DNA from 3 places in the Sporosarcina sp. P19 genome. Region 2 is predicted to be linked to each of the others. Evidence: riboswitches for the same ligand, from Rfam matches in the RefSeq annotation. Region 2 holds a riboswitch; each other region holds the start of a gene.

Region 1 (6,214 bases), on a different contig from region 2:
GGGTGTCCTCTTTTATAATGTGTAATTCAAATTCAAATTCAAATTCAAGTGCAAGATTGAAAGGGTTAGCGAATGAATGTAACATCCCCAACACCCATGCAAGCTGCTCTATTACAAACTCTATGAACAAAAAAACTGTCTAAGAAACCATATTGGTTTCTTAGACAGTACTAAATTCGTTATTTTACCGCTACTACGCCTAACTTTTCTCGTGCCTGAACAGTGGCAATTACCATATTCTTCAATGCTGCAACTGTTTCTTCACGCTTTCTTGTCTTCAAACCACAATCCGGGTTGATCCAGAACTGGTTAGGCTCTAGCACTTCAAGACCTTTGTTGATAATCTCTGTCATCTCTTCGACTGCAGGGACGCGTGGGCTATGGATGTCATAGACACCTAGACCGATTCCTTTGTCGTAATGATACTCATTGAAAGCCTCGACCAAGTCGCCGTGACTACGTGAAGTTTCAATAGAGATGACGTCTGCATCCAGTGCGCTGATCGCTTCGATAAAGTCATTGAAATCACAATAGCACATATGTGTATGAATTTGCGTCGTATCTTCGACTGATGCTGTGGATACGCGGAAAGCATTAACAGCCCAGTCCAGATAATGTTTCCACTCAGCTTTCTTTAATGGAAGACCTTCTCGAAGTGCTGGCTCGTCAACTTGGATCATATGAATGCCGGCTGCTTCAAGCGCTTCAATTTCCTTACGCAAAGCGAGTGCAATTTGGTTTGTCACTTCTTCTCTCGACAAGTCGTCACGAACGAATGACCAGTTTAAAATAGTGACAGGACCCGTAAGCATTCCTTTTACTTCATGATCTGTAAGGGATTTTGCATAAACGGATTCTTCCACAGTCATGGGTTTAGTGAACGCAACGTCTCCGAAGATGATTGGAGGCTTAACACAACGTGAACCGTAGGATTGTACCCATGCTTTCTCAGTAAAGACAAAACCGCCCAGCTTTTCACCGAAATATTCCACCATGTCCGTACGTTCGAATTCGCCATGTACCAAGACATCAAGTCCCAAGTCCTCTTGAATATCGATCCACTCTTTAATTTCAGCATTAACAAAATCTTTGTATTGCTGATTCGTAATTTCACCTTTTCTCCATTTATTCCGTGTAGCCCGTACTTCTGGCGTTTGTGGGAAACTGCCGATTGTTGTAGTAGGAAGTAGTGGCAATTGGAATTTTTCCTGTTGCTTCACTTTACGTTCTGCAAATGGAAGATTTCGCTTACTGTCAGAAAGTAGACTTCCGGAAGTCGCTTGGCGTACTTCTTTATTATTGCGAGCAGGAAGGGCATTAAATGCAGTCAGTGCTGCTTCACTGTCTTCAAATACTTTAGTGAATTTTTCTTTTCCATATTGTAAAGCTGTTTGAATAGCTTTGATTTCTTCCATCTTCTCGTCAGCGAATGCTAATGCGTTCAAGATGGTTTGATCTAGTTTCTGTTCCGAGCGAGTCGTGACAGGTGAGTGGAGCAAGCTACATGAAGGTTGAATCCACAATTTATCAGGTGAAACTTGCTGTTGGATTGTTTCAGTCAATGTAAGCTTTTTCTGTAAATTAGAACGCCATACGTTGCGTCCATCTACAATCCCTGCCGCAAGTACTTTGTCTTTTGGGAAGCCATGTTGTTTCAGATTATCTAAGTTTTTCTCGCGTCCGTGGACGAAATCGAGTCCGATCGCTGCAACAGGTAACGCAATCGTTTCTGTATAATGTTCAACTGAATCAAAGTATGTCTGTAGAAGAATATTCAGTCCGCTTAGATTATTTGTCAGTTGTGAATAAATTTCTGTTACAGTTTTCATTTCATCTGAGCTGATTGATGTACATAAAATTGGCTCATCGATTTGAACCCATTGTACTCCTTCATCCTGTAATTCCTGGAGTACTCTTTGATAAAGTGGGATCAATTGCAGGATGATAGATGGTACATCATTATCCTCAAACCCTTTAGATAATTTCAATAATGTATAGGGGCCAAGTAGAACGGGTTTACCTTCAATACCTAGTTCTTTCTTTGCTTCACGATAAGCAGCTAGCGGTTTATTTTCAGTTAGTTCAAAACGCTGACCTTCGTATTCGGGCACGATATAGTGATAGTTCGTATTGAACCATTTTGTCATTTCGGAAGCGACTGCCTCATCATTACCGCGAGCCATCGAAAAGTATGTGGAAGTGGAAACTTGTCCGCCTTTCCAGTTATAGCGTGAAGGGATGATTCCAAACATTGCAGACGTATCGAGTACACGATCATACAATGTGAAGTCACCTACAGCAATGAAATCAATTCCGGCATCTTGCTGTTTTTTTAAGTTCGCCAAGCGAATCTCTTTCGTTGTTTGAAGAAGATCATCCTCTGAAATCTTCTTTGACCAAAATGCCTCAAGTGCGCGTTTCCACTCACGATTTTCACCTATGACCGGATAGCCCGCTATACTACTTTTTACCATGGATAAATTCCCCCTTGATTTTTTATAATAAAAAAACATCTCTAGGGGAGATGTTAGAAATGCGAGTACATATAAAATAACATGCTAAAAATAGCATGCGTTTATAGACTGCGTCTGTCTAACACTTCCCTATTCATCGTAGGATTAAGCGTCATGAAAAATAGGCAGGTGTCTGGCTGGACGCATGGGCGTCTTCACAGTGGCGGGACCGCTCCAAGAAAAGGATTCCCTTTTAAGAAATGAAAGTATTTTCATTCCACCTACTTTTCAAACTATTCAATTCAGATGATTGTCTCTAAAACTATCACATGCAAAATAGTGTGTCAACTTGCTATCTGAATTTAGTGGTGGGTACCTAAAGAACAAATGGCGAAGTGAAATGATGAAACAGTGTATTACCTCTACTGTTATATAACTGATGTAAATAGACAGACTCAGACGTAATCAACCGTGATGCGAAAATTTTAACTATTCAGTTGAAAGTCAACTAGACTTTAGGTATGATATGTACTAACACGTCTTCAAGTGAAGAAGTCATTCGTTTGTTATGTGTCGATTTTTGATCGACAGGCTATGGGGTGTTGCCGAATAATGGACGATGATAGGTGTTCATCGCTATATGTTATACAACAGAATAGCGCAAAAAACATTAAGGGGTGGCTTTATCCATGACAAACTATGAAAAAGTAGGTAAATTGCAAGTCGCAACAGAACTATATAACTTCGTAAACGAAGAAGTTCTTCCGGACTTAGAAGTCCAAAGTGATCAATTTTGGACAAACTTTGATTCGCTCATTCATGAACTTGCTCCTGAAAACAAAGCGCTATTAGAAAAACGTGATGAATTGCAAAAGACCATTAGCGAATGGCACCAAAATAATAAAGGCGAAATTGATTTCGCTAAATATAAAGAGTTTTTACAAGAAATTGGCTACTTAGAGCCAGTTCCTGAAGATTTCAAAGTAACAACAGCAAACGTTGACAATGAAGTCGCAAACCAAGCAGGTTCACAATTGGTAGTTCCAATCGATAATGCTCGTTATGCATTAAATGCAGCGAATGCAAGATGGGGAAGTCTATACGACGCGCTTTATGGATCGGATGTAATTAGTAATGAAGCGGGTGCTGAAGCTGGCGTTCAATACAATCCGATTCGTGGACAAAAAGTAATCGATTTTGCGAAAAACTTGTTAGATCAAGCAGCGTCTTTAGCTGAAGGATCTCATGCAGAAGTAACAGCTTATAAAATTGCAGAAGGTAAACTTCAAGTAACGCTTGAAAGTGGTAACACAACTCCATTGAAAGATGAGTCCAAGTTCGTTGGATATAAAGGCTCTGAAGACGCACCGACTGCTGTATTGTTAGTGAATAATGGATTGCATATCGAAATCGCTATCGATCCCAATAATCCAATCGGTAAAAGTGATAAAGCAGGTGTGAAAGATCTTGTACTTGAAGCGGCACTCTCTACGTTGATGGACTGTGAAGACTCTATTGCTGCAGTAGATGCTGAAGATAAAGTTGGTGTATACCGTAACTGGCTTGGTCTAATGAAGGGCGACTTGGAATCAACATTCAAGCGCGGTAGTAACACAGTTACAAGAAAATTGAATCCAGATCGTACGTATACAGGCGGAGATGGCAAGGAGTTGATTCTGCGTGGTCGTTCATTGATGTTCGTACGTAACGTAGGTCATTTAATGACTAATAATGCAATCCTGGACGAAAATGGTAATGAAGTACCTGAAGGGATTTTGGACGGTGTTCTTACATCGCTGATTGCTACACATAACTTTAAAGAAAACACAGAGTTTAAAAACTCCCTTCACAATTCCATTTACATTGTAAAGCCGAAAATGCATAGTCCAGCTGAGGCGGCATTTGCGAATAAACTATTTGATCGTATTGAAGATCTACTAGGTGTTGAGCGCAACACAATTAAAATCGGAGTTATGGACGAAGAGCGTAGAATGTCACTGAATCTGAAATCGGCAATCAATGAAGTGAAAGAGCGTATTGCATTTATAAACACTGGATTCCTTGATCGTACAGGTGATGAAATCCATACGTCTATGGAAGCAGGTCCAGTTATTCGCAAAGCGGATATGAAGACGTCTAAATGGCTATCTTCTTATGAATCTGCAAACGTAGCAGTAGGAATTGGAGCGGGTCTACCAGGACACGCACAAATTGGAAAAGGAATGTGGGCAATGCCTGACTTAATGGCTGCAATGCTTGAACAGAAAATTGCTCATCCAAAAGCTGGAGCTAGCACTGCGTGGGTTCCATCACCAACAGCTGCAATTTTGCATGCATTGCACTACCATGAAGTAAATGTTAAAGATGTACAAGCCGGAATTGACAGTTCGATCGATTATCGCGATGGTATCCTTGACATTCCATTGGCACCTAAAGCGGATTGGTCTGCCGAAGAAGTACAATCTGAACTAGATAACAACGCACAAGGTATCCTGGGCTATGTAGTTCGCTGGATTGACCAAGGAGTAGGGTGTTCAACAGTTCCTGATATCAATGATGTCGGATTAATGGAAGACCGTGCAACATTACGTATTTCGAGTCAGCACATTGCAAACTGGTTACGTCATGGTGTTTGTACGAAAGAGCAAGTACAAGAAACTTTGGAGCGTATGGCAATTGTAGTGGATCAGCAGAACGCGGATGATGAGTTGTATCAGCCGATGGCACCAAACTATAATGATTCCATCGCGTTCCAAGCAGCGTCTGACCTAATATTTAAAGGGGCGGAACAGCCAAGTGGATATACGGAACCGATCTTGCATGCTCGTCGTATTGAAGCGAAAGCAAAAGCCAAACAAAAAGCGACAGTACAAAACTAATATCCATTACCAAACCGTCACTCTCTCACTAACGAAAGAGTGGCGGTTTTTTCTTGATTAGTCAAAAATGATATTTTTCTAATAAATCTGTAATCATGCTATACTAGCGAGAATGATGAAAAGGGGATGAGTAAAGCATGTTGCAAACAAATCAAACAGTTTTCGTATTAGTCGATGTACAAGGAAAGCTAGCGCAAATCGTTAATGAAAGTAAGGAATTACATGATAACTTGGAAAAACTGATCAGAGGATTACAAGTATTGGATATTCCTATACTATGGCTCGAACAATATCCTGATGGTCTAGGGCCGACTACCGAATCGTTATCGAACTTGCTTGAAAAACAACAACCGATTGCCAAAATGACATTTAGTGCAATGGGCAATGAAGAATTTGTTAAACAGTTGAACGAGTTGGATAGGAAGCAAGTATTAATTGCAGGAATTGAAACGCATATTTGCGTGTATATGACAGCGGCTGATCTTGTGAAAGAAGGCTATGAAGTAGAAGTGGTAGTGGATGCAGTCACATCTAGAACAGAAGCTAATAAAATGATCGGCTTACAAAAGATGAAACATCTTGGTGTCTCAGGTACATGTGTAGAAACAGCTTTGTATGAGTTGCTTGGTGAGGCAGGGACAGATGAATTTAAGCAAGTTTTGAAAGTAATCAAATAGAAAAAAGCGAAATGCCTGTTTTGATGGCATTTCGCTTTTTGTTATTCCCATTGTTCCCGCTGCAAATCTTCTGCAATGAGTTGTAAATCATCGGCAGTAATCGATAATACTTCATAGTTAGTAGTTTCAGCTAGTTGTACTGCCATTTTCTTAAGGAACTTCGGTGAACCTTCATTTTCTTCATCATATACCAGTAACAAAGCAT
Region 2 (6,214 bases):
TTGGTACTCCATCGGGATGCGGTGATGACGTGTCGCGCGGTCGAGTAAATCAAACGCGGTATCGCCACTACGCAGCACGTACTCCGTTTTTTTAAGGATCTCGCCGTCTGGTTCTACATATTTCTCAAGACCCGGTTTCAGCTTGTCCATCGCGTCGAGAACGGTGTCACTGCGTATTTCAAGCGTCACCGTCTCCGAGTCTTCCGTAATTTCGTCGATATGGGTCAAGTAATACTCTTCCACGGATTGAATCTTCGTTCCCGTGACGAGCCAGCCGACGATAAAGAGGATGAATGCTACAACTAATAGATCTTTCTTCATTATATCCCTCTAATCTCTTTGACGCCTTCTTTTTTGGATTCTACTCATCACTACGATGATTAAACCTACTGCAATGATTCCGAGTACCCATGAAATGCGCTTCGCTCTCACAGCATTGTCAATTTGCGTTTTCGATTTTTTGAGGTCTTCATAGTTCAAGACCTTTCCTTGATCATACGGAGATAGCGCGTTGAATCGCTCGAGAATCGCATCGACGTTGTCTCGGTCTTTACTTGTTAATTCATTGAATGGATACAGTTGATCGAGCACCATATCATTAATGCTCTGAATCTCGGCTTCCATTTTCTCAATTTCTTCTTTGTACTCGTATAGCTGAGCCAATTCCTTTTCAAAGTCGCCTTTATTGTCTGCTTGTTCGAACTGATCGATCATCGAAACGACGTCAATATAATGCTCTGTCGTCAAGGGTGTAGAAATCGCATCGATTTTTTCTACATCTTGTTCGGTAATATTTCGTGGCGCGGTTTGCTCCTGATAGATCGGTGCAATCGCGCCATTGCCTTTCGTATTAATTTCATACGCTTCGCTGAATGCAGGAAGATCGAGTTGGATCGATTGCTTTGTTGCAGCTTCCGCGAGTTTATGGAAGTTGTAGACATAGGAACGCTCCTCTATAGGGAAGTTTTCATATGTATCGAGCAATTGCTGGAGTTGCTTGGCGTTGGTCTGTTCATCGATGTCCTGAATATCTTCCATCAATGTAAGCATTTGCTGCTTCATCTCTTGCGGGTTTTCAGGACGGAAATCATACATCGTACGGTAGCCGTTTTCGAGTCGGTAGAGCGACACCAGCGCATAGAGAACTTGCTCCGAAGCCATCGAGTTCGATTCATCCGGTAAGGAAGAAGGATTATCCGCGTTATACGTTTTCGCGTGGACAAAACCTCCGTCTTCCATTTGATAGTCCATAATGAAATCGAGCAACGTGTGATCGCCTTTTTTAAAGCGTTCGTCTTCATCGGGATGGATACCGAGCGACGTCAGCGCAACGAGTACTTGTGCCGCACTTTCGACGTTGTCGTCTTCTTGCGTGCTGAAGCCACCAGTTGATGTTTGCATATCCGATAACTTTTTTAGTGCTTCGTCGACAATCATGTGAATCGTTTTCGTAACATTCTCACCTGTATCTTTTTGTGTATAAGTGAACTCTTCCATGCTTTGGTAATATGGCGCGAGCGCTTGAATTGCCATGGCGGTCATATCAGTTTCTGCTTCGTCTTGATAGAACGAAAATCCGCCATCTTCAAGTTGCAGTGAGATAATTTCTTTAATGATCTCGATTCTTGTCATGTCCGCGTCATCCGGCACTTTATAACGCATACTGTCGAGTGTGATCAGCCCCCAGATCCAGCCGTTGATACCTTGTGCACCTAGAGATGTTTTCATTCCACGGTTATACGTGCCGTCCGCGATCAAGTTACTATCCCCAACCGCCGTCGGATCACCGCCAGCTGCCAATATCGCCAATGAAATCCGGTGCCATTCCGTCGCTTTCATATCGCTGAGTTGATCTTTCGTTTTATAGCGTTCTATCACATTGTTCTTGATGACCGCGAGATACGCCTGGTAATCGTCAGGATAGCCAATACGGCCGAGGCCTATCGGATACCAGTCACCGTTCGTGTTCCCCGCATGCGCAAGAAACGGCTTGCTCAGCAATGGGTCAGAATCTGCAATATTCTCATCTTGTTTTTTCCACGCAATAATTTGTTCAATTGTGTGCAGCAATGATTCTTCACTTTCAGGTGTCGCGAACGCAACAGACGGCAGGAGTACCGCCGTCATTATCACGACTGTCACTAGCCATGCATAAATATTTCTCATTCCGTCACTTCTCTTTCCTTACCATTCTTTATTCCAATTCGCTCCGCTTTCACCTGAACTGTCATGCCCGCCAATATCTTTCCCATAATGAAGTGTGTAGCGAACTCGCACCACATCTCCATCGAGGAAATACGCATCCGAGAATCCATAGTTCGGGTAATCGCCATTGACGCTATACATCCAGCCGGAGCCGTTAGCGAAATCGAATTCACTTAGGCTGTCTGGTGAGTAGATGTCCCGATTTGAAGTGGTGGACACCTTCTCGACTACTTCCCACAGATCATCAGGAATATGGAGTCCGTTCAACATGCCTGGCTTACTGACGTCGCGCAAATAGAAACTACTGTCGAGGTTTCCAGTTTTACCGTATTCATAACCATTATTGCGCAGTAGTTGATCCAGAATATAGGAACCTCTTTGGCCTTGGTGTATATCCATCTTCGTCGGTTTGATGAGATAGGGGATTCCTAATACGGAAGCTTCTAGACTGATAGTTACTTGTCCGATGACACCGTCTTCTGCTGGCGCTACTGATGTAACCGTGAATGTTTCGGTCACCGTGCGCCCTTCATCGTCCCATACTTTAATCGTGACGTTGTTTTGTCCCGTCTGCAATGTCAGTTTATAACTCGTTTTCGAGCTGTCATCCCAGGTGAATGGAATATTTCCCCCATTAACTTGCACTTGGACGTTTTTCCCTCGAATCCGTTCACCTGAAGCGGTCACCGGCCAGACGTTGATCGTCTTAATATCCCCTTTGACCGTGCTACCTGACTTTAGATCGGTCACTAGTTTCGGTGCATCCGGATCGACTTGTGGTTTTTCGTTCACATTCGGATCTTTATAAGTGATTGTGTACTGTCTTTCCAATTGTTCGTCTTGATAATGTCCAGCGACTTTGACAGTATTCGTTCCATTGATCAGCTGCACACGATAATTCATGCCGTCTGACGATTTTACTAGTTGATCATTGACGGTAATCTCAAGGGGTACATCCACTTCATTCGCGGTCGCTTTCGCGTAGAATGAAAACTCTGCGCTATTTGCTTGTTGGTCTTTTAAGTCTGTTTCCAATGAAATAGTGATTTTTTCTTTCTCATAGATCACGGTGTAGGTCTGTTCCTCTTTTTTTCCATGTAGTTGCGCGGTGAGCTTGAGCGTGTTTTCCCCTTCAACTAATGTAGCTGTATACGAACCCCCAGCTAGTGGTTTTAGTTCTTGATGATTACTTAACACTTTCAGCTTCGCGTCTTTTTCCCCTTGCACAGCTTTCGCGGTGAATGTCAGCGTCTCTTCCATCACTGTTTGATCTTTTAAGTCTGTTGTGATGATGATATCATCACTATTTAACGTCACACGGTACAATTGACTGACACGAAGTAGTTTATTGTCGGATTGTTTATAGATAACTTGGAATTGAATGTCATTCGTACCTTCAATGAATGTGATTTCGCCTGTAAAATCATTCAGTTGCTTGCCGTTTAACGTCACGTTCATTTCCTGGGGAATGAGAGAATCGTCCAAGTGGTTTACGGTGACGACATATACCGGATCGGTGACTGTTTCATTATTTTTGATGTTCGTCGTGAAGTAGCGATTTTGTTGATCCGCCACATCGACGATTTCTATATCTGTATTCGTATTCGGCTTTGTTTTTTCTGGTGCGGGTTTGTTGTTGCCCTCAGCAGGTGTATTGGTCTTGTCATTCGTTTTCGATGAGTTAAGTGGTGCATGGGTAGTTCCTAGTTTGTTGAGTGGTTGATTTTGCGGCTTTTCTTCCGGTTTCTCTTGTGACTTGTCCGTATTTGTCAGTTCTTGTGATTTCGATAGATCTTCTGGATTGGCATCACTTTCTATCATCTTATTGGTATCAGTATTGGAAGATTCATCCCCGCCGCCAGCTAATTTCAGCGTAGAAGCCTCTACTTTTTCATTGAAATCAAATGCAGCGGCTTGTTCATTAGAAGTCGTCGCATATGTAATTGTGCTAAATAGCAGCAAAACGATGAGGCTGTAGTAGATATAGTTTTTGTATTTCATGAATGCATTCTTCGTATTTTTCATTCAACTCTTCCTTTCTTCATTATAAAAGGTATACGGTGCGCAATAATATTGAATTCAAAAAGTCCCCACCTCCTGAATGAGATGGGGACCATGTATGTTCAATAATTAAACTGCACAAATTGAATGATACACAAATCACCCTTTACCGGAAGGTGTCATGTTTACATACTTTGGCAAGTCTCCTGACTTTAGGGCACATTTTCTCCCTATTACAGTGGCCGGACCGCTCAGGATTTTCACCTGATTCCTATTTACTCTTTGCATACTAGACAAAGAACCAAAATACTCTATGTAACTGTTACTAAGCATATAGTTTTTGTAATGTAAAATCAATAGACGGTGTAACTGGAGTAGGGTTCTGTTTTTAGCGTTTTTATAACTAAAACCTCTTATTTCCAAAGAGGTTGCCATTAATGCGAAAGCTTTTTCAAATCAATGTACATAATAAATGAAATATAGGAAATCATACTTATATATTCAGTTAAAAGATTGCAGTGCCTAGATGTTTCCACTATTATCACACACCTATATAAAGGGGATAAAAACCATGAAAGTCAGACCATCTGTCAAGCCAATTTGCGAAAATCCCAAACATAAACAAAGTCAAGGCTAATATAGGATGCTCTATGCCAGTCATAAAGAGTATAGGGAACATTAATAGGCGCCTATTCGAAAAATAGAACGTAAAGGGAGATTATCATATGGATAAGAAAAAATATACGGTAGCTGGAACGAATATAGACGAAGTAAAAAAACTTAATGCAGAATCTGGTCTATCCTATAATGAAATTAATGAAGTTCTTAGCAAAGAAATTGAACAGAGAAAAAGATCAAATGCTGCTCAACATAAAAAGTAATTGGCAATATAAAACTTACCAAGTTTCAAATCGTAATTGGTTTCTCTAGATAATTTATCACCATGATCGCTGTATTCGTTTATGTAGTTATCAAAGTGCCTTTCCACCGTTTCTTCTCACTATATTTAATTGCTACAAAAATCAAAGTAGCACCTGAATAATAGACAATATAACTAATAAAACCTTTTTCAAACCTCCATCCTAGTCCCTGCCTATTAACCTAATAAGAACCCTTGAATTGTAACGAGCGGAGCCAATTGAGACGCTGCCAAACATAGCCAGCCGTAAACTTTGCACCATCTCCCATAACAAAAAAGGTCGATAAATATATTTACATTTCACTTACAAACATCTTCGTGTGAAGAGTAATATCCTTAAAGTCTTTATTTCCATCTTTAATTAAATGGTAAATTGTCTGGCCTGTTTCACGCCCAATAATTTTTCCACAAACACTGCCGATTATATAAATCCTTTAAATTTTTATCGCTTTGCAAGGCGAAACAAGGCGGGTCATTTTTTATATCTTGGAGGGAGTTAAATTAACCTCTCCAGAAATACAAAGTAAAGTGCCCCGAACTTACGAAAAGTAAATTGAGATTTTACGAGAAAGAAATCTAGTTATTGGCGACATGAATGAAAGTCTTATCTTTTTTAAAGAGAGTTAGCTATTATAAATTTTCCGTTTACAGTCTCACACTTAAGCAAAATGATAACAAGGACTATTCCTAAATGGAGTAAGCTTTTTAATAAAGAAAATTTATAATTTTGACCAAAAGCTTCGTCATTTGAAAATGCTATAGGGCTGCTGTAACTAGAGCAATCCTGATCAGCTAATCCATTCAGAACTATGTCTATTTTGTATGTCACATGCCTTCCATGTGAAGCTCGCTTCCCTAGATGTCGGGAAGCTTTCATTTTGTCCACTTTTCTTCCGCTTCAATTAGCACTTGATTATAAAGATTTTTTAATAAATCCCAATAGCTATTAATAGATCTAACAGTGGATTTACCTCTTCTTTTAAGCAAACTGCAGAATACCTATCGCTCCTATGAGGCAAAATAAAAAGTTTTTCGAAAATGATCTCGCAGCACGCTCGTCGAGTAAGTTATTTTGCAATCCAAGCTTTT
Region 3 (6,214 bases), on a different contig from region 2:
AGGCCTGTAGAGGTTAAATAATCATTAAAGACGGGGTCGAACATCCCTGTCATCAAATGTGTCAGCACAAACGCGTCTTGTTCCGACATTGCTTGCTTCGGTTTCTTCGAAGGGTGCTCATAGACCAGTTTTCCGTTCGCATCCGTAATCGATAGAATCATTTGGGGCTCAACCTGTTTCCCTTCTGACGCAATGCGATTATACGCTGTCGTCATCTCGAACAGCGTCAAGTCGGAAGTTCCTAGAGCAACTGCAGGCGATTCGGGAAACGTGACGTCGATACCGAGTCGTTGCGCCATTTTCGTGTACGGCTTGTAACCCACTTGCTCAAGCGTCTTGACTGCATAAATATTATCCGAAATCGCAATCGCCTGTGCCAATGAAATCGGCTTCGCCGCAAACTCCCCGTTAATATTGCTTGGTTCATATGTCGAACGACCGTCATCATACGTAAACAGCGTTTTTTCAGCTGTCATGAACGTTAAAGGATTCATCCCTTTTTCTAGCGCTGCCGCATAGAGGATCGGCTTCATCGCAGACCCTGGCTGACGCTTCGCTTGAGTCACCCGGTTGAAGGAGCTATCGCCAAAATCCACACCGCCTATCATCGACGTAACAAAACCTGTATCTGCGGCCATTGAAATGAATCCAACTTGCAGATCATTTTCAGGCATTGCTTGTTTAATTGCTTGTTCCGCCGCTTGCTGGTGCTGTTGATTCAGCGTCGTTCGGATTTGCCAGCCACCTTCCGCTGGTGCTCGACCTTTCGAAGCGAGAATGTCTTCTGCTTGTTGCCACGCAGCATCCAAAAAGTAAGGTGCCACTTGCTTCATATCTTTCCAACTATCTGTCTTGAGTACAATTTCCTCTTCTATTGCTCGTTCTTTCTGTTCAGTAGAAATATAGTCATAGCGCTCCATTTGATTCAGTACGAGCAATTGACGGTCACGTGAATTTTCAGGATGATCAAGTGGTGAATAAATGGAAGGGCCTTTTGCGATCGCCGCAATCGTAGCCGCTTCCTCTAATGTCAGGTCTTTCGCGGCTTTTGAGAAATAAAACCGGCTCGCCGCTTCCACTCCGTACATTCCGTGACCGAAGTAGACGGTATTTAAATAACCTTCCAAAATCGTATCCTTGTCATAGAAGATTTCCAGTCGATAGGCAAACAGCGCTTCATGGAGTTTCCGTGACCAAGACTTTTCGTGCGTCAAATACAGATTTCGCGCATATTGCATAGTAATCGTACTCGCTCCCTGTGCCTTACTCATCGTTTTGACATCCTTAAGAACTGCACCCGCAATCCGTTTATAATCAAATCCATTATGCGAATAAAATTGCTTATCTTCCGTTGCAACGAAGGCATCCGAAAGATAAGGCGACATATCAGACAGCTTCATCCAATAACGTCGATGTTGTGAAAAATGATCTCCAATCTGATGTCCACTATGATCAAGGAACAAGGAAGCCTTTGGTACGCTCAATGAAGGGGCACCAAGTACTTGAGCATATATTCGAAGGGCGATTAAGACAGTTAGGATTGCGGCTATTGACGTGATCGACAGAGATAATACAATCTTTTTCCATTTTTTACGATTTGTAGACTTTATATAATCGGTACGTTTCATTGCGCATCACATCCCGTTCCATTCAGTATCTTTTGACAGTATGGTACGGTTATGGACGGATTAAACGGTTCGTAGGAAAAGTTTAGATGTGTAACATTGAAACTAATGCCAGAAGAAGTGTATAATGAGTGAATCTATTTACTTAAGGCGGTGAACGAATGGAAGCGCCAAAAATGGAAGTTCAGCTCCGTTCCGTTATTCAACATCCAGACCAGCAAGCAGAAACGCATACGATGCAGGCAACTGGAGAACTCATTGAGAAAAAAGGACAGGCTTACTTATTGTTTGAAGAACGAACAGAAGGAATGCCATCAGTCCGAACGACCGTGAAATTACATGCCGATGATGCCTTCATCATGCGTAAGGGCGGCGTACAGATGCGATTGCCTTTCAGACAGGACGATGTCCGTTTCGGTACGTACGGTAATGGTCCTGCCGTTATGGATTTAGCCGTTCATACCAATCAACTGGAGTGGGTACCAGGACGCTTTACAGTAGCGTACGACTTACATTCAGACGAAAGTTTATTAGGGAAATACCATTTGACAATAACCTACTCGGAGGTAACACAATGAATGCAGTAGAGCAGATTCAACATGAAATTAAAGTAGCATTGCACGAAGCGATTGAAAAAGCACAATTAGTAGAAGGTGCAGAAATTCCGGAAATTAAACTGGAATCACCAAGAAGTAAAGAGAACGGTGACTATGCAGCGAATATCGCCATGCAGTTGACGAAACTAGCAAAAAAGCCACCACGGGCAATCGCGGAAAGTATTTTGGAGCACCTCGATACGACGAACACAGCAATTGACTCCATTGAAATCGCTGGACCTGGCTTCCTCAATATTCGCTTGAAAACAGACAGCCTTGGAAATATCGTGAAGACCGTCCTTGATCAAGGAGCTGACTACGGACGTTCCGACAGTGGACAACAACAAAAAATTCAAGTTGAATTCGTCTCAGCGAACCCAACAGGCGACTTGCACTTAGGGCACGCACGCGGAGCTTCGCTAGGCGATTCATTATGTAATATTCTCGATAAAGCAGGCTATGACGTAGCGCGCGAATACTATATAAACGATGCAGGTAATCAAATAAACAACTTGGCGTTATCTATAGACGTTCGTTATTTCGAAGCGCTTGGATTGGAAAAAGAAATGCCTGAAGATGGCTATCGTGGTGCAGATATTATCACGATCGCAAAAGGCCTGGTCGAACAATACGGCGACAAGTATGTCGATGTTCCAGAAGAAGAGCGACTGGCATTTTTCCGTGAGCACGGCTTGAATATCGAACTGGATAAACTGAAGAAAGACTTGGCGGACTTCCGCGTTCATTTTGATAACTGGTTCTCAGAGACGTCCCTATATAACAACGGCAAGATTGAAGTCGCACTTAATAAACTTCGTGAAAACGGCCATGTCTTTGAAGAAGACGGTGCCACTTGGTTCCGCTCCACTACATTTGGTGACGACAAAGACCGTGTACTAATCAAACAAGACGGTTCATTCACATACTTAACACCGGACATCGCGTATCACCAAGACAAATTGAGTCGCGGATTCGATAAACTCATCAATATTTGGGGAGCAGACCACCACGGATATATTCCACGTATGAAAGCGGCAATCCAAGCACTTGGCTATGACCGCGATACGCTCGAAGTAGAAGTGGCGCAAATGGTTCAGCTCTATAAAGACGGAGAAAAATTCAAGATGAGCAAGCGGACAGGCAAAGCAGTCACACTGCGTGAACTCGTAGAAGAAGTCGGCTTAGACGCTGTACGTTATTTCTTTGCGATGCGCTCAGGCGATGCACAAATGGACTTCGATCTAGATTTGGCAGTATCCAAATCCAATGAAAACCCTGTCTATTACGCACAATATGCACACGCACGTATTTGCTCGATTCTACGTCAGGCAAAAGAACAGAACGTAGAAGCGTCAACAGAGAACGTCACGTTATTGCAAGATGAAAAAGAGCTAGAGCTACTGAAGAAGCTCGGAGACTTCCCGAAACTAATCAGCGACTCGGCACGCATGCGCGCACCGCATCGTGTAACAACATATATCCAGGAACTAGCAGCTACATTCCATAGTTTCTACAACGCTAACAAGGTGCTTGATCCGGAAAATAAAGATCTTTCCGAAGCACGTTTGGCTTTGATTACAGCGACTAAAACGACGATTGCGAACGCGTTGAAATTAGTTGGCGTGCAAGCACCTGAAAGAATGTAATATATCAAAAAAGGCCAAGCAGATCGACTGCTTGGCCTTTTCTTTGTGAATGGGAAAGGGGAAAGCAACGTTTCGCTGCGTTCCAGGCGGACGCGTTCGGGAGGGGTCTCACCTGATATCCTCCCCGGGTCGCCGCCTCAAGTACAAAGATGTGCTCCTAACGCTTCGCTTTTACTCGCAAAAGCCGTCCTCCGTAACGGCTCTCACTTCGCTTCACTAGTGTTTCTTTCTTGAGTTAGAGAATGAAGTTCAAGAGCTTACGGGTGATTATGTTGTGAGGTCGGGAGGAAAAGGCAAAGTTTCGCTTCGTAATTCTTTGGTTTAAAAAGTTCCAATGACGCTAGACACATCAACAACTTAAAAGCGGTTCAACCTGCCAACACAACGAAAAGTAGGGAGTGAGGCGGAAGCAGGGGGCGACTCCCAGAGGATCAGGTCGACAGATGAGACAACCAAAGAGAGTGCAACGAACTGGTTGGCTCATCGCGGCCCCTCAGGAAAGCGTCCCCCTGCTGGAGCCTCACTCCCATGCCCCACTCAATCTCCTCCTATCCCCTGTACAACCAACGCTATTATCGCTATAATAAGTCATAATTACATATCTTCTAAAAAGGTTCTCAAAACTTGAGATGAAAAGCGAAATCGGTTCAAATCCGATGCGGTCCCGCCACTGTATGTGCCATGCACAAGCCAGGTCACCTGCCTTTTTAGAAAATGAAGTTCCGCAGCAACCTACGAGGATAGGTACAGTGGAAGAAATCACGTATTGATTTCATCCCGCCTAATCCTTCGAACTATCGAAGGTTTTTTTCATGTCTGCGGCTTGCGTAATGCAACACACATATTAAAGGAGGAACACACATGAAGAAGTTTTGGCAACTGATGCTGACGGCAATGCTTGCGGTACTACTACTCGCAGCATGCGGAAGTGACAGTAAAAAAGAAGAAACACCAGCAGATGAAAAACAAGCTGGCGAAGAAACGAACACAGAACAACAATCGACGGATACAACGAGTTATCCATACACCCTGACAGACGCGGCTGGCAAAGAACTTACATTTGAACAAGCGCCGGAAACTGTAATTTCATTAGTTCCAAGCAATACGGAAATTTTATTCGGTATTGATGCAGGAGATCAAGTCATTGCAGTAACAGAAAACGATGACTACCCTAAGGAAGTAACGGAGCTTGATACAGTAGGGGACTTTACGGTCAACGTGGAAAAAGTCATTTCATTGGAGCCGGAAGCAGTATTTGCACATGAAATGATGATGGGTTCAAGTGAAGAAGGATTGAATCAAATTCGTGACGCAGGCATCCCTGTGATCGTCGTACCAAATGCTGAGACATTTGACGAGACATATGAAACAATTGAACTGATTGGTGCAGTCATGGACAAAAATGTGGAAGCGAATCAAATCGTCGAAGATATGAAAACAAAAGTTGCGGATATTGAAAAGAAAGCAGCAGACATTACAGACAAGAAGCGCGTGTTTGTTGAAAACTCCGATGCACCTGAAATTTATACGCCAGGAAAGGGAACATTCCCACAGCAATTTTTAGATATGATAAACGCTGAAAACATCGTGACAGAAGAGGGCTGGATTATGATCAGTCCTGAAAAGATTGTAGATGAAAATCCGGATGTAATTTTGGCTATGTATAGTTATATTCCAAACGTCGTAGAAAACATTAAAACTCGTGACGGGTTCGATGCGGTTACTGCGATCAAAGAAGATCAAGTCATTCAATTGGATGAAGATATTACAAGCCGTACAGGTCCACGTTTAGCTGACGGATTAGAATTGTTTGCAAAAGCAGTCTATCCTGAGGTATTCGGTGAATAAAACCGCTCTCGCCTATGTCGTGTCGATTGCCACGTTGCTTGTGGCAATCTGGCTCGGCGTATCGATCGGTACAGTGAAAATACCAATAGAGACGCTATGGAATCAATCGGACGCGACCGCAAGTAATATTTTGTGGAAGATCCGTATGCCTCGTGTGTTGCTGGCGGGAATCGTCGGTGCCTCACTGGCTATTTCAGGAGCCGCTTTCCAAGGGCTGTTGAAAAACCCATTAGCTGATCCTTACACCCTCGGAGTGTCATCCGGTGCCTCTGTCGGCGCCGTGATCACACTCTTTTTTGGTATTTCTCTACCGGTTCTTGGCGCATTCACCTTACCTGTATTTAGTATGGTCGGTGCTGCAGTGACGATGTTTCTAGTGATCGGTTTTGCCCGTCTCGTCGATCGATCAATGAAAATGGAAACGATTATTTTGACAGGCATTATTTTCGGTTCGTTTCTTGGCTCCGTGCTGTCGCTGATGATCGCGTTAACGCAAGAA

What was found. A riboswitch is a leader RNA that binds a small molecule or an ion and turns the genes downstream of it on or off. The one in region 2 is predicted to bind cobalamin.
Region 1: it holds a riboswitch for cobalamin, as region 2 does, so the genes downstream of both, metE (5-methyltetrahydropteroyltriglutamate--homocysteine S-methyltransferase) here and CSV74_RS13890 (DUF4430 domain-containing protein) in region 2, are expected to answer to the same signal.
Region 3: it holds a riboswitch for cobalamin, as region 2 does, so the genes downstream of both, CSV74_RS12340 (ABC transporter substrate-binding protein) here and CSV74_RS13890 (DUF4430 domain-containing protein) in region 2, are expected to answer to the same signal.

What each region holds. Positions count from the first base shown of each region.
Region 1 covers NZ_PDYR01000009.1:68,499-74,712, reverse strand. Annotated here, with positions in the region: gene metE (5-methyltetrahydropteroyltriglutamate--homocysteine S-methyltransferase) at 180-2,474, opposite strand; cobalamin riboswitch at 2,621-2,753, opposite strand; gene CSV74_RS10885 (malate synthase G) at 3,143-5,332, shown strand; gene CSV74_RS10880 (hydrolase) at 5,470-6,009, shown strand; gene CSV74_RS10875 (SLOG family protein) at 6,051-6,214, opposite strand, start outside.
Region 2 covers NZ_PDYR01000015.1:13,254-19,467, forward strand. Annotated here, with positions in the region: gene CSV74_RS13880 (DUF4430 domain-containing protein) at 1-321, opposite strand, end outside; gene CSV74_RS13885 (prenyltransferase/squalene oxidase repeat-containing protein) at 331-2,166, opposite strand; gene CSV74_RS13890 (DUF4430 domain-containing protein) at 2,185-4,230, opposite strand; cobalamin riboswitch at 4,386-4,527, opposite strand; gene rpmJ (50S ribosomal protein L36) at 4,778-4,843, shown strand; gene CSV74_RS16785 (hypothetical protein) at 4,932-5,087, shown strand; gene CSV74_RS17170 (hypothetical protein) at 6,105-6,203, opposite strand.
Region 3 covers NZ_PDYR01000011.1:95,115-101,328, forward strand. Annotated here, with positions in the region: gene CSV74_RS12325 (transglycosylase domain-containing protein) at 1-1,628, opposite strand, end outside; gene CSV74_RS12330 (YwiB family protein) at 1,787-2,203, shown strand; gene argS (arginine--tRNA ligase) at 2,200-3,867, shown strand; cobalamin riboswitch at 4,462-4,588, shown strand; gene CSV74_RS12340 (ABC transporter substrate-binding protein) at 4,729-5,715, shown strand; gene CSV74_RS12345 (FecCD family ABC transporter permease) at 5,708-6,214, shown strand, end outside.